One region of the Brevibacillus nigriterrae genome, then DNA from elsewhere that is predicted to be linked to it. Evidence: predicted binding sites of a transcription regulator. Region 1 holds the regulator's gene; the other holds the start of a gene.
What was found. The regulator Rex, encoded in region 1, represses fermentation and respiration genes when NADH is low (regulators of the CRP and FNR family bind a similar motif). The targets are predictions, from matches to a motif close to TTGTGAAATATTTCACAA.
Positions count from the first base shown of each region.

Region 2: the regulator Rex is predicted to act here: its motif matches at 4,997-5,014, upstream of ACPW7N_RS01705 (DUF2249 domain-containing protein).

Region 1 is NZ_JBNCMT010000003.1:205,096-211,893, reverse strand. It holds gene ACPW7N_RS03935 (hypothetical protein) at 1-120, opposite strand, end outside; gene ACPW7N_RS03930 (amidohydrolase) at 539-1,837, opposite strand; gene ACPW7N_RS03925 (redox-sensing transcriptional repressor Rex) at 1,855-2,478, opposite strand; gene ACPW7N_RS03920 (ComEC/Rec2 family competence protein) at 2,493-3,380, opposite strand; gene dinG (ATP-dependent DNA helicase DinG) at 3,416-6,313, opposite strand; gene ACPW7N_RS03910 (tetratricopeptide repeat protein) at 6,395-6,798, opposite strand, start outside.
Region 2 is NZ_JBNCMT010000001.1:323,891-330,688, forward strand. It holds gene ACPW7N_RS01670 (universal stress protein) at 27-458, opposite strand; gene mobB (molybdopterin-guanine dinucleotide biosynthesis protein B) at 582-1,082, opposite strand; gene ACPW7N_RS01680 (molybdopterin molybdotransferase MoeA) at 1,095-2,354, opposite strand; gene mobA (molybdenum cofactor guanylyltransferase) at 2,290-2,961, opposite strand; gene ACPW7N_RS01690 (DUF542 domain-containing protein) at 3,011-3,202, opposite strand; gene ACPW7N_RS01695 (hypothetical protein) at 3,215-3,631, opposite strand; gene ACPW7N_RS01700 (Crp/Fnr family transcriptional regulator) at 3,866-4,546, shown strand; gene ACPW7N_RS01705 (DUF2249 domain-containing protein) at 4,681-4,917, opposite strand; gene ACPW7N_RS01710 (DUF2249 domain-containing protein) at 5,078-5,608, shown strand; gene ACPW7N_RS01715 (Crp/Fnr family transcriptional regulator) at 5,680-6,429, shown strand; gene ACPW7N_RS01720 (hypothetical protein) at 6,648-6,798, shown strand, end outside.

The DNA of each region.
Region 1 (6,798 bases):
GGATGAAGATGCAGGTGTCGTTTGAGGTGGTTTGGTTATAACAGCAAGGAGCATACCGAGCAGGAAGAGACCAAGAAAAATGGGGATCAGCCACCATAGTTGGTTCCTTCTGATGTACATAACGCTCCCCCTCCCTCGTCCCAGTTCCTAAAATTTATGAAGGACTAGAAGGTTTTAGAACGATACCGAAAACTTTCTAAACATAGCGGTAGTGTTAACGGTCATACTACAGGTACACCCCAAGGAGGTGAGCGTGTGAAGCTGCCAACGACAACCTCCGTCGAACCGAGCTGGTCGTTGCTACAGGAATACCGAGTTTCCTGGGCAGGTTTATCATCACCGCTTAGAGCCTTTTCACAACATTCACCAAATGAATACCGCCACACCTCTTTAAAAAACATTTGGCGTTACAGCCAAGATTCTAGCTAACCAAAATATTCCTACCTACACCTTTCGCTTTTCCTTTTGCTCCCATCATTCACCAGGTGTGTTGACAAGGCTGTTTGTCAAAATGCCTTTGATGGGAGACTTTTTCCATTTATCGTTTTAAAGAATCAAACATGCGGTTTGCTTCATAGATTACTTTTTCTTCATCCACCGTGAGCAATTCACGATTTCTCATAATCCATTCCCCTGCAACAATCGTATCTGTTACGTCACGGCCATTTGCCGCATACACCACATGTGAAATTGGGTTATGAGCCGGATGGAAATGCGCTTGAGCACTGTCCAGCATGATGATATCAGCTTGTTTGCCAACCTCCAGTGAACCCAGCGTCTCTTTTTGGAATACCCCGTCAGCGCCCAAAATGGTTGCCATACGCAATGCATCTTCGGCTGGTACAGCGACTGGATCATTACGTACGCCTTTGTGGAGGATCGCCGCCAATTTTAATTCCTCAAACAGATTCAGGTTGTTGTTGCTCGCAGAGCTGTCTGTACCTAAAGAGACACTAACACCCTTGGACAACATCTCAGGTACACGGGCAACTCCGCTTGCCAGCTTCAGGTTACTCACGACATTGTGCGAAACCCTTACATTATATTTTGCCAGTACATCGATTTCTTCATCCGTCAAATGTACCGCATGGGCAACAAGGGTTGGACGGGAGAATACGCCAAGGTTCTCCAAGTGAGCGACTGGTCGAACACCGTAATCCTTCACATTTTGCTCTACTTCCCACGCTGTTTCTGACATATGGATGTGCATCGGCAAATCAAGCTCATGGGCACGTTCCAAAATTTGATTGATAAAGTCTGGAGTGCAAGTGTAAGGAGCATGAGGGGACATCATCACGGTAATACGCCCGTCAGCCTGATTGTGCCAATTACGAGCAAATTGGGTAGCTTCCCGCAGTTTCGCCTGTCTTTCTTCTTCTGAACAAAAGCCAATCATCCCACGGCACAAACGAGCACGCATGCCTGAGTCTTGAACCGCTTGGGCTACTTGATCCATATGATCATACATATCAACAAACGTCGTCGTTCCAGTTCGAATCATTTCAACAATGGAAAGATAGGCGCCCCACTTCACGTGATCAGCCGTGAATTGAGCTTCAAGCGGCCACATTTTATCTTCCAGCCATTGTTGCAGCGGCAAGTCATCCGCATACCCCCGCAGAAGCGACATCCCTACGTGACCATGCGTATTGATGAGACCAGGGAGAACGAATTTGTTTTTGCCGTCGATCACTTGATCATAGCCAGTCAGGTCCTCTGGAGTTACTCCCACATAAGTTATTTTATTTCCCTCAAAGGCAATCGCACCATTTTCGATAACTTCATTTGCAGCGTTTACTGTGATCACAGTTGCATTGGTGATGATGGTTTTCTTCAATGTTGACACTCCAATCATTATGTAAGGTAATAAGCCAAGCTTTGCAAGCTCGAAGTAACATCGGCATGATGTATGCGAACATCTTTTTCTGTTCGCAGGTTCACAGGGGCAAAATTGAGGATCCCTTCAATTCCGGCTTCTACGAGCTGGTCAGCCACATCCTGCGCGGCAAATGCTGGCACAGTAATTATCGCCAAGCGAATTTGCATATCAATAATCACTTGCTTCATTTCGGACATTGGTCGAATCATCAGACCTGCTATGATTTTTCCGTGTTTGGTCTCATCAGTATCAAAAATAGCTACAATTCTCATATTATCTTTCAAATAGATATTGTAATTACTGATGGCATGTCCAAGATGACCTGCTCCGACCAAAGCAACATGGATTTCCTGGTCCAGTTTTAGTATCTGTCTGATTTTTTCGATCAGGTAATCAACGTCATAACCGATTCCCTTTTTGCCAAAATCTCCGAAAGCAGCAAGATCTTTTCTGATTTGCGCAGGATTCACATCAAGTGTTTTTCCCATCTGTTGAGAAGAGACGGTTTTCACATCCATTTGATTGAGACTGATCAAATACCTTAGGTAAATTGGTAAACGACGAACAACAGCTTCAGATATTTTCGGTGCTTTTACCATGATCTTCCTCCTCTCTATTCTCTTTTTTTCTTAATAACCTTGTAATCTTTTCCATTCGATAGGATAGAAATCGTTCCATGAATTCCGGTTATATACGTTTCCGCCCATGATTCACTCAGGCGCTCGACAATTTCCTCCTGATTCGCTTTCATTTCTTTCTCAGACAATCCTGTTTCAATAACAGCTATCTGAGCATCAACCTTGGTCAAAAACACCTGTGATGACGCCTGGTTGCTTCCTTGACTCGCTACTTTCAAGATCTCTGATCGGAGAATCTTGGTGTATCGCTGCAGCAGTCGGTCTTCTGCTTTTTCGCTGATTGCACTGGTGAAAAGAAAACGCAACTGATCCTGCTTAAGTTGAAACACCAACGAATTATCCTGCGGTGATAAAAGCAGCGGTTCGCTCGGATTCAAAACTTTCAACACAATCTTTTCGTCAAAAGTCAGTTCATCACCTTCTCCAAGCAGGATAAGTTTTTTGTTTGCAGGCAAGGGTATTACCTGTTGAATGGATCTGTGGATCGCTTCTGGCATCAGGATGGTATCGATTTGAAAATGGTTGGAAAGCTCAGGGTAGCCACCCGCATGAGTAGGCAAATCGTTGGTGATCATCACGTAGTCGATTTTGGTCACTTTGCGCTCTTCCAGCAGTTCCAAAAGCGTGGAAACATCCTTTTCACTTCCTGTATCGATCAACAACTTCTTCCCGTTTGGAAAAGTAATCAATGTACTCTCCCCGTTTTGTAGAGGGAAAAACACCGTAATCATGCCAAGAAAGTCATTTTCATTCTCGCTTAATATTGGGTCATCTACTTTTACTACGTTTTTCAAATGATCGTCAATTGAACACGCAGTCAGTAGAAAGGTGAGTACGATAACCAGCAAGCAGTTGAATCTCATAAAATGATCACCCTTCAGGAACAGCATGTTTCATTTTATGATTCTTCTTCTGCAACCATTCTTTTTTGGGGGTCGAGAAAAGGCGTGATCATTTCACGCAACGAAACCCATGGCCCTGTCTTTGTCTGGAAAGGTGGCAAGGAAGCAAGGAACGAACGTCCGTATCGTGATTCTACAATCCGGGAATCAAAGACGACAATCACCCCTTGATCCATATGATGGCGAATCAGTCGTCCCACACCTTGCTTGAATCGAATGATGGCCTGTGGCAGGGAAAGCGACATAAACGGATTTTTCTTTTCTTCCTTCAGTCTTTCCGAACGCCCCTCAAGCAACGGATGATTCGGCGGTGTAAACGGGAGACGGACGATGACAAGACAGCTTAAGTCTTTGCCAGGGATGTCTACTCCCTCCCAAAAACTGCTGGTGCCAAGCAACACGGCTTTGGATTCACGCTGGAAGTTGCGGACAAGCTTGCTGCGATTACTGCTGTCAATGCCATGTCCTAACAGTGTATACCCCTCTTCTTCTGACAACAACTGCTTCATCCCTTCATAGACTTGACGAAGCATGGAGTAAGAGGTAAAGAGGATCATGGTCCGCCCTTCTGCGGCTCGGACAACATCGACACAACCTTGTGTGACGGCATCCAGATACATTCTCTCATTCTCTGAAATAGAAGGTAAATCCGATGGCAGCAACAAGAGTCCCTGTTGTTCATAGTCAAAAGGTGAAGGCAGCGTAACCGTACGATAGTTTTGTTCCTGATTTGCGTCAAAACCCAATCGCTCCAACAAATAGTCATAGCTGTTTTTCACCGTCAATGTTGCTGATGTCAGAATCACACTCCGCTTTTCTGCAAAAAACTGTTCACGCATGGTTTGTCCAATATGCAGTGGCAAGGCGTACAGAAATAAATGCTTGCGAGAGGTGCGTGATTCAATTTCCATCCATTTCACCAGGTCGGCATCGTCTTGTATAAGCAAGGTATGAATGGTCTCGATTGTCCGCTTCACATCTTGCACGATTCCTTCCAGATCTGTCTTGCATCTTTTTACACCGAAGGAAAGTGGCTTTTCGGGCTTTTGAATCGGTGCAAGCAGTTCCTCAAGATTCGCTCCCAGTTCAGCGAGTTCTTTCTTGCATTTTTCAGACGAGGTAATGATACGAGCGTTGCGATCGCTAAAATCTCCCACCCGATAACGTACAGTCGCTCTTCCGATATCGATTGTCTCTTTGGCTCGCTTCAAAGCCCAATGATACAGAAGCTGTGACCATTGCAAGTAGGTTTCTCTTGCCTTGATGTGTGTCCGTCTGATTGTCTCCATCTGTTCTTGGACAAAGGTGGAGAGCGAGCTGTCCCACTCGTTCAATTCATTGCTGTACACGTTCAAAATGGCTTGCTCCTGATCGGTTTCCAGCCTTTCGAGCAAATACATAAGCTGAGCAGTTGAATACTCAATGCCTAAGTGTTGACTGGCTACTTCCTCTAACTGATGGGCCTCGTCGATGATCACTACCGGTGTTTTGGGAATAATCCCACCATCTGCATCCATATCCGAAACCAAAAGAGCGTGATTCACGATAATGAGATCGGCTTCACGTGCTCGTTCTTTTGCTTGATAGTAGAAACAACGAGAGAACCACGGACAGTGTCGGTGCAAGCACGAATGCGTATCACTTTTGACTTGCTGCCATAGATTGGATGCTGCGGGTGGAAGACTGATTTCCTCATAGTCTCCTGTTTCTGTCTGCGTCAGCCAGGTGACGATCTGAGCTTTAGCTAGCATGACCTCATGGGATGAATCACTTGAATCGTTCAAGGTTTGCTCAAATTTTCGCAAGCACAAATAGTTTCCTCTTCCCTTCAACTGAGCGGCTCTCATGTCAAAAGGAAGGACTTTCTGGAGAAGCGGAATGTCTTTTGCAAAAAGCTGTTCCTGCAGTTGAATCGTATGAGTGCTGATCACCACTTGTTCCTGATTCAGCTTTGCCCAGAGGATGCTCGGGATCAAATAAGCGAGCGACTTGCCGGTTCCAGTCCCCGCTTCGGCAAACAGGTGTACCTCGTCGTCCATTGCAGCATAAATAGCTCGGATCATGGCTTCCTGCTCGTCTCTTCGCTGAAATGAAGGGTTCTCCCGATGCAAAGCACCTCCCTCTCCCATCAGACTTTCGAGAAGGACATCAATTTCCATATGAGCAAATGTTTGTTTGGTTTCAATCCAATGCTTTTTTTGCTTACGTAACGCAATCTGACGATATGTATCCCAGTTTTCATCTTCGCTCTGTTCCGTTGGTGCCTCTGGATCAAACGAACAGGTCATCATTTTTTCCATCTCGACATGACGTAGCAGAGCGCCGATGTCTGAACGAAAAGTGTTCACTAGCATCTGCAAGCGTTGAATCGTGATGAGCGGCATCTCTTTTAGTATCAATAGCAAGTGCAACAATAATTCAGACGTTGCCAAAGCATCGCTATCAGCCTGATGAGGGTTTTCATGCTGAATGTCAAAGGAATCCGCTAGTTCTACCAAGCGGTAACTCTCTTGCATGGGCAAAAGAAAACGTGCCAACTCGACTGTATCCAGCACATAGCCATCAAACGGATAATAGCCCTGACCAAGCAGGGCTTCTTGAAGAAAGTTCAAATCAAACGATGCGTTGTGCGCAACAAACGTACGTCCGTCCAAATAACGCAAGAAATCTGGCAAAACCTCTTCCATGGACGGTGCATCAGCAACCATCTCATCGGTAATTCCGGTTAAGGAAGTAATAAAGGGTGGTATCGGCTGATTCGGGTTTACCAGTGTTGTATATTGATCAAGTATTTGTCCATCCTCAATGACTACCGCACCAATCTGGATGATGGTATCACCATTTTTTGGATGGGTTCCTGTTGTTTCGAAATCTACGACGATGAAACGATCCAACTATCGTCACCTCTATATGTAAGCTGCCAAACTTGATAGTCCCTTCGTAGCATTCGGCAGTCAATGACAAAATCCTGCTTTTCAGATATGGATTCTGTCTGTTTTTTCTTCCAAAACAGGGGAAGACAGGCCAAGTTTCGCATTACATAGCTTGAGATATTGGGGTACCTCACCGTAGTGCCCTGTATCATAAAGCACTTTTTTGAAGTAATGCTTGGCTACCTTCCAGCTTTCTTCCTTCACGGCAATTTTCCCAAGATGATAATACCCGAGTGATTGCACATACGGGTCTTGTTCGTCTAGAAAGGAACTAGCCAGCCGTTTTGCCTCTGTGTATTCTCCCTCGCAACAGTAGATGGTCACAAGTCCCGACAATGAAAGAATATGTCTACGATTGCGCAGGATCACAAAGCGAAAAATTTCTCTTGCCCGCTCGATGTGACCGCCACAAAGATGCATCCACCCGTAACTAAAAAGAAAGTCGT
Region 2 (6,798 bases), on a different contig from region 1:
AGGGAACCGCCTCCAAATTTCACATACTACCGGATAATCAATACGGAAACGGATGCTTGATGAAGTACTTTTGCGCTGACACTGCCTAATAGTACGGATGATACGAGTCCATGACCTTCTGCTCCAAGTACGATCACGTCACATTGCTCTTCTCTTGCTCTCCTGCAAATAAGTTCGGCAGGGTTGCCTTCTTCTACATCATATGTAACCCTTTGTTTGTCCGGGAATTGATTCCACGCATCATAAGCTGGTGTTTCTTCGGGCGTAATTGGATTAGCTTGTTCATAAGTGATCGGAATGTATACACCGCCTGCGGGCCCAACCGGAATCGCTGGAAGGTGAACGTATAAAATGGAAATTTGTGAATGAGGAAGCTCTTCATACGTTTTTCGTGCCCACTCTACAGCTTTTTGAGAAGCAGCAGAACCGTCCACAGCGAGCAATATCTTCTTAAACATGTGATTTCCTCCTTAGTTATTGAATGATTCACATGATTCACTTTTATTCTATCACCTTTTGTCAATTTGCTTGTGAAATACATCACATCGATATTCGCTTCCATACTCAAAACCTTCGGATGTTCATAAAAAGGACAAACGATAGCGGTCAAGAATCAGTTCACATATCTTTTCTTGATCATGAATGGAGTAAACAGGGAGTGAATCGGCTTTCATCGGCAACCAGCTTGCGATGGCAATAATTTGTGTTAACTTGTGCAACAATTCCTTATCTTCTTCCCGGCGAATCAGCACGATTTTTGGATAATCAGCATATTTAAACCCCTCAATGAGAATGATATCGGGGATTCCTGTTGAAATACGATTGATTAATTCCGGCAACTCAACAGGCGAGTAATCAAGCCATGCTGTTTTTGTTTTAGATTGAATCGCTACAAGTGGTGCGCCCGCTTCTTTAAATTGCCATGTATCTTTCCCTGTTTGATCCAGTTCAAAATCATGCCCACCATCATGTTTAATGACAGCCACACGCAATCCTTCACTCGACAGTCTGCGAATGATATGTGTAAGCAATGTTGTCTTTCCTGAATTGGAGTATCCGCTGATTTGCATGATAAAAGGCATCACTTGATCACCTTACTCCCCTTTTTGCCAGCTTGGCATTCTCGTCGGGATTACCCACACTCGCTCCCCTGCTCTCTTGCCTCGCCCTCCAGCAGGAATAATAATGAAACACTCGGTTAGATACAGGGTTGTCAAGTTACCCGATTTGTCGTTCAAATCTGGCTCGGCATACAGTACAGTATCCTTGATCGCCAGTTTCCCCCGCAAGTATCTAGGATATGGACACGGCTTGTCATAATCTTCCGTAAGAATTGCCTCAACTTTCGTGACACCCGTGGTTGGCCGCCCAAGCATTTTATGGATTAACGTGCGCACAAACAATTCAAATCCTGCATAGCAGGCACCGGGATTTCCGGAAAGAGCACAAATCATTTTTCCCCGGAATTTTGCTGCTGTTGTGGGACTTCCCGGACGAATAGCAACTCGATTAAAAAGAAGCTCCACATCAGAATGACCTACGATCGAAGCCATAATATCAAAATCACCAACAGAAACTCCGCCGGTCGTTACCAGAATGTCAACATCCTCAATAATTCTCTGCACTGCTTCTTTAGCCAACTCTTCGTTGTCTGGCAGCTTTTCATATTCTACTGGTATTCCGCCCGCTTCTGTAATCATGGCAATGATCATAGGCGTATTACTGTTGCGAATTTTTCCTGGAACCATTGGCTTGTCAACGTCAACTAGTTCATTGCCTGTTGATAGAATTCCCACTTTCGGTTTTACCCTAACTTTTACTTTGGTATAGCCAAAAGTCGCCAGCGTCGCGATGATGCCTGCATCAATCAACTCTCCTTGTGGGATAACCAGTGTCCCTTGTTGCACTTCTTCTCCACTCCGGGAAATATTCTCACCCGGCACGAGTTCTTTCTTGATTTCAACCGTATCTGAGATTTGACCCGGATTTACGGTTTGTTCAAACATGATCACCGCATCTGCACCCGGAGGAATCATTGCACCTGTCATGATTCGGCTGGCTTCTCCGACAGAGAGTGTCCTCTCTGGTACATCTCCTGCAGCGATCGTCTCAATCACTCGCAATGGAATCGGGTTTGACGGTGTGGCAGATTTCGTGTCTACTGATCGGACGGCAAAACCATCCAGTGGGGATTTATCAAATGGGGGCAAATTGGTCGTTGCGTAAACTGGTTCTGCCAGCACTCGGCCAAAAGACTCCTTCAAGTGTATTTCTTCTATTGAAAGAAGTTCAGCTTGTCCCAGTATTTTTTGGATTGCTTCGTCCACTGTTACTGTCTCTCTTTGAAAACGCATCAATCTCTCTTCCTTTCTCACAAGCAATCTGGTACTGCTCTGGAGTATTCATGTTAAACGTAGACCATTCACTCAACTCTCCTGATGACAAGTAATGAACATGCAATTGATCCAACACTTTCATTACTTTAAGGTTGTTCGTCTGGAGTGCTTCTTCCCAAATACGTTTGGTGCGGCGATGATAGAGTGCAAACAGTGGATGGATTCGCTCATTGGTCCTTGGGACAATGGCGTCAAATGTCTCCAGTTGGTCAACGTGTTTCATCAGTTGTGCAATATCATCTGCTTGGACAAAAGGCAAATCGCAGGAAAGAAAAAGAAAAACGTCTTCATTTCGTAGGGTAAGTGCTGTATGTATTCCCGAGATGGGGCCGTGGGATGGAGAGATATCGCTCGTCACCTGTACGTGCAGACGACGCAAAGCCTCCAGAGGCAGTTGCTCGGGAGTGTTGGAGATGACAAGGCAAGGAAGTTTATTAGCTAACACCCTGTGAACGAGATGAAGCAGGAGGGGCTCTCCCTGCCAATCGAGTAACTCTTTGGCAGTACCCATCCTGCTACTTTTTCCACCTGCGAGAATAACACCGCACCCGGACAATCCAGTCATATTCGCAGCGTTCCCCTCTATCGTTTGATTTCATTCGAAGTTTGACTGTTTACGCCCACTTTTCTTTGGTCTCAGAAATTCTGCGCATCAGTTCTTCCGGTTCGATACCTGCTTCTTTAGCCGCCAGTTCTAGTGAATGATTCCCACCGCAGCACGTATCAACATTCCATTCATTTAATGCATTCATCCAACGAGCATCCATGTCAATCAGTTGATTCACCGTAGTTTGCAAAGTAATCATCTGTATTTCCTCCTATTTTACACTTTTTATTCTTGCATTGCGAATCGTAATAAAGATATTGGAAGCAAATAATAGAATCGTGCACCATTCAATAAATCCAGCCCACCCTGCAACGACCCAGGCGCCAGAAAACCAGTTTCCGATCGATGCGGCCATGGATAAAACCAGAACTACAAAAGCAGCATTTCCTGCGTACAAATGTATCCACGCCCATTTTTCACTATGCAGTGGATGACCGATAAAACGAGGCAACACATGATATAAAACACCAAACACCATCATGGTTAAAAAGCCAAGCAGATTGAGGTGCATATGAACTAGACGAAACGCTTGAAGTTCAGGATTGACAAAAAAGAGAACGCCAAGTCCTGTCCCAATAACCAGATAGGTGATGCTGAGAATAATAAAAGCTTGTACGTAACCTTTCAACTATTTCTCCTCCAGACCGAGAAACTCGAATAACCTGCCAGTACACTTCATCATGTTCGAAAATGGATATTCACAAATATCGATTTTATTTTAGGTAACTTTAGTGCTGGTTGTTGTGATTTGTCTCACAAATACGATAGACTTATAGTGATATTATTAACATTGGAAACTTATTACTTACAAAATGCAAGTAGGTTATCTTTGCTGTAAGTTTTTAGAAAAGAGTGATGAATTATGAGTCCACTTATTCCTATTCTTCGTAACATCCCCACTTTTCGTGAGTTGGATGAACATGAATTTGAAAAACTCTCAACGATCACCATCAAACATTCCTACCAACGCAAAGCGAATGTTTTTATGCAAGGGGAAGCACGGCACGCTGTCTTCTTTGTTTGTCGTGGAATTATAAAAATATACAAGATTGACATGAACGGCAATGAACAAATTGTTTCGTTTCAAAAAAAAGGAGATATGTTCCCCCATACTGGATTTTTTGACCAAACTCCGTATCCTGCAACAGCAGAGGTTGTGGAGCCTGCTGAGTTAATCGTGATTCCACTTAAGTCATTTGAACAATTGATGTTGGAAACGCCTACAATCGCCGTTAAAGTGATGAGGGTTATGGGAGATAAAATTCGGGAGTTGCAATCCAAGCTGCAAGAATTTGTGGCACACGATGTCAACCATCGTGTCGTTTCTTTCCTCTTGCGCTTAGCGAAGGAACATGGTTCACCTGAAAAAGGACACATTCAGATTGACTTGCCGTTAACCCACCAGGAGTTTGCCAATATGGTTGGTACTACACGGGAGACAGTAAACCGTGTATTCAACCAGCTCAAAAAGGAAGAAATTATTGGAATGAATCGCAAAAAAATTACCATACTTGATATAGATGCATTAGAACGCCTCATATAATTTGAGGCGTTCCTTTTTGGGTAATCTTTATTGGGCCCCTAACGACGATGCTCAGGACGTGCGAGTGTCGACGATGCAACACGGAAGTTGCGTTTAGTCGACCGCCAGCGTTAGCTTCAGTCGGGTTGGTAATCTTACGTTCTTTTAATTTCAACTTGCCAAACTTCAGGACCTTCTTCGAGGTACTCCCAACCAAAAATGCCTGGACGCTCCATGGTAAATTGATATTGAAGCGGTTTAGGATCATGGTCGTTTTTCAACAGCATGCTCTCACCTGGTTGCAACTGATCGAAAGTCTCGAAAATCACACGGTGTTTATCTCTTGGTGCGTATTCACGTGCATCAACTGTTGCTTTAAATTCTCTTGACATGTGTATTCCTCCCTAATGACGATAACCGCAAGTTTTTTTCTTGACACATTATCATCTTAGCCATTTTTCTTAACAATAATTGTGATAGGCATCACAAAATAAAAATCTCTAAAAAGTTAAACTGTAATCAATGTAAGTAGGGGAAAAGGAGAGTTAGAGAATGAGCGCAAACTTAAATTATGTTGAATTAGACGTTCGTCCACATCTCAAAAAGAAACTCGAGCCATTTGAAATTATTATGGAAGCGGTTAAAAAATTACAAAAAGACGATGTATTTGTCTTACATGCGACCTTCAAGCCAACGCCGCTCTTAAGCGTGATGAAAGTTAAAGGTTTTGTAAACAAGGTTGAACAAGTTGATGATGAACACTGGATTGTAACTTTCGTACACAAAAGCAATTCTGATATATTAGATGAAGTAAGTATTCCTGCTCCAGCACCAGAAGAAACAGAAGCCTCTTCACCAGTATCAGAAGGAAAAGTATACACCCTCGACAATCGTGGATTAGAGCCGCCTCAACCGATGATTCGCACGTTAGCACAGTTGGATAAAATGGCTCCTGGCGACACATTGATCATCACGAATGACAGAGTTCCTGTTTTTTTACTGGAGGAATTAAATCAACTTGGTTATTCATACGAAGTGGAGAACCTGGAAAACGATGCTGCTAGGTTGACGATCAAAAAATAAGCGAACAAAAAAGGGCAATTGTTCAACTGACATTGCCCTGTCTCTATCCATCGATAAGGGGGACTAAAAAGATGGCAACTGTCAGTTTAAGTGCACATGAATTAAGCTGTATTTCGACAAACTGCCCGTATTACTTTGGGAATATTGGTATATTCTCCAATGACAACATCAATTTGCTTAAAAGTTCCATGACATTCCACAAAGTAACGGCAGGATCTTATTTGGTTTGGGAAGGAGATCCTACTGGCAAGCTCTATTTTATCCAACAAGGTCACGCAAAATCCTTTAAATCGACCAACGACGGAAAAGAGTTTACATTAGGATTATTCCAAACCGGCGACCTGTTTGGTGAGCCGAAAATTCGGGATGGAAGCCGTTATAAGTATAATGCTAAGGTTTCTGAAGACAGCATTGTCGGTGTACTGGAGCAACAAGATATTGAACGACTGCTTATGCAATCGGGCGATCTTGCCATCCATTTTGTGAAGTGGATGGGAATCATGCACTCCATGACACAAACCAAACTACGTGACTTGTTGTTATACGGGAAACCGGGTGCATTGGCATCTACCCTGATTCGGATGTCTAATTCGTATGGGAAACCAGTTGAGGGCGGAATCCGCATTTCACATAAACTATCCAATACAGAACTTGCTAACATTATTGGTACTGCCCGTGAAAGTGTAAATCGCATGTTAAACAAGTGGAGAAGCAAAGATATTATTAGCTTTGATAACGGTTATATTACGATTCGCAATCTTGGGTACCTTCAAACGATTTGCCATTGTCAGGAATGTCCTCGTGAAATTTGTCGCATGTAGTTAGTTGTTGATATTATTATTTGTTATATATAAAAAAACAATTTTACGGACGGTGTCTTCTGCACCGTCCGTTTTTCATTTCTCAGTTCCTGAATCGTAAATTTAGGCTCAAACACATATTGCAATATACATAACTGTCCATTACAAAAGTTCCCAACCAACAATACTATTAATAATGTCCAGTTCTTATTCACATAACATCGAAAGGATGGTTGTTAATGAGAGTGAAATTTAGAGGTAACACCCGTGTTAGGGTTTCTAGGAGAACCCCAAATCGGAATCGGATCAATACACTCCGCTTGGTGCGGGTATTGAGACGGGCTGTTGCAAATCAAATACAAGCAAGCGGTTCTGTTTACGCAGAACAAC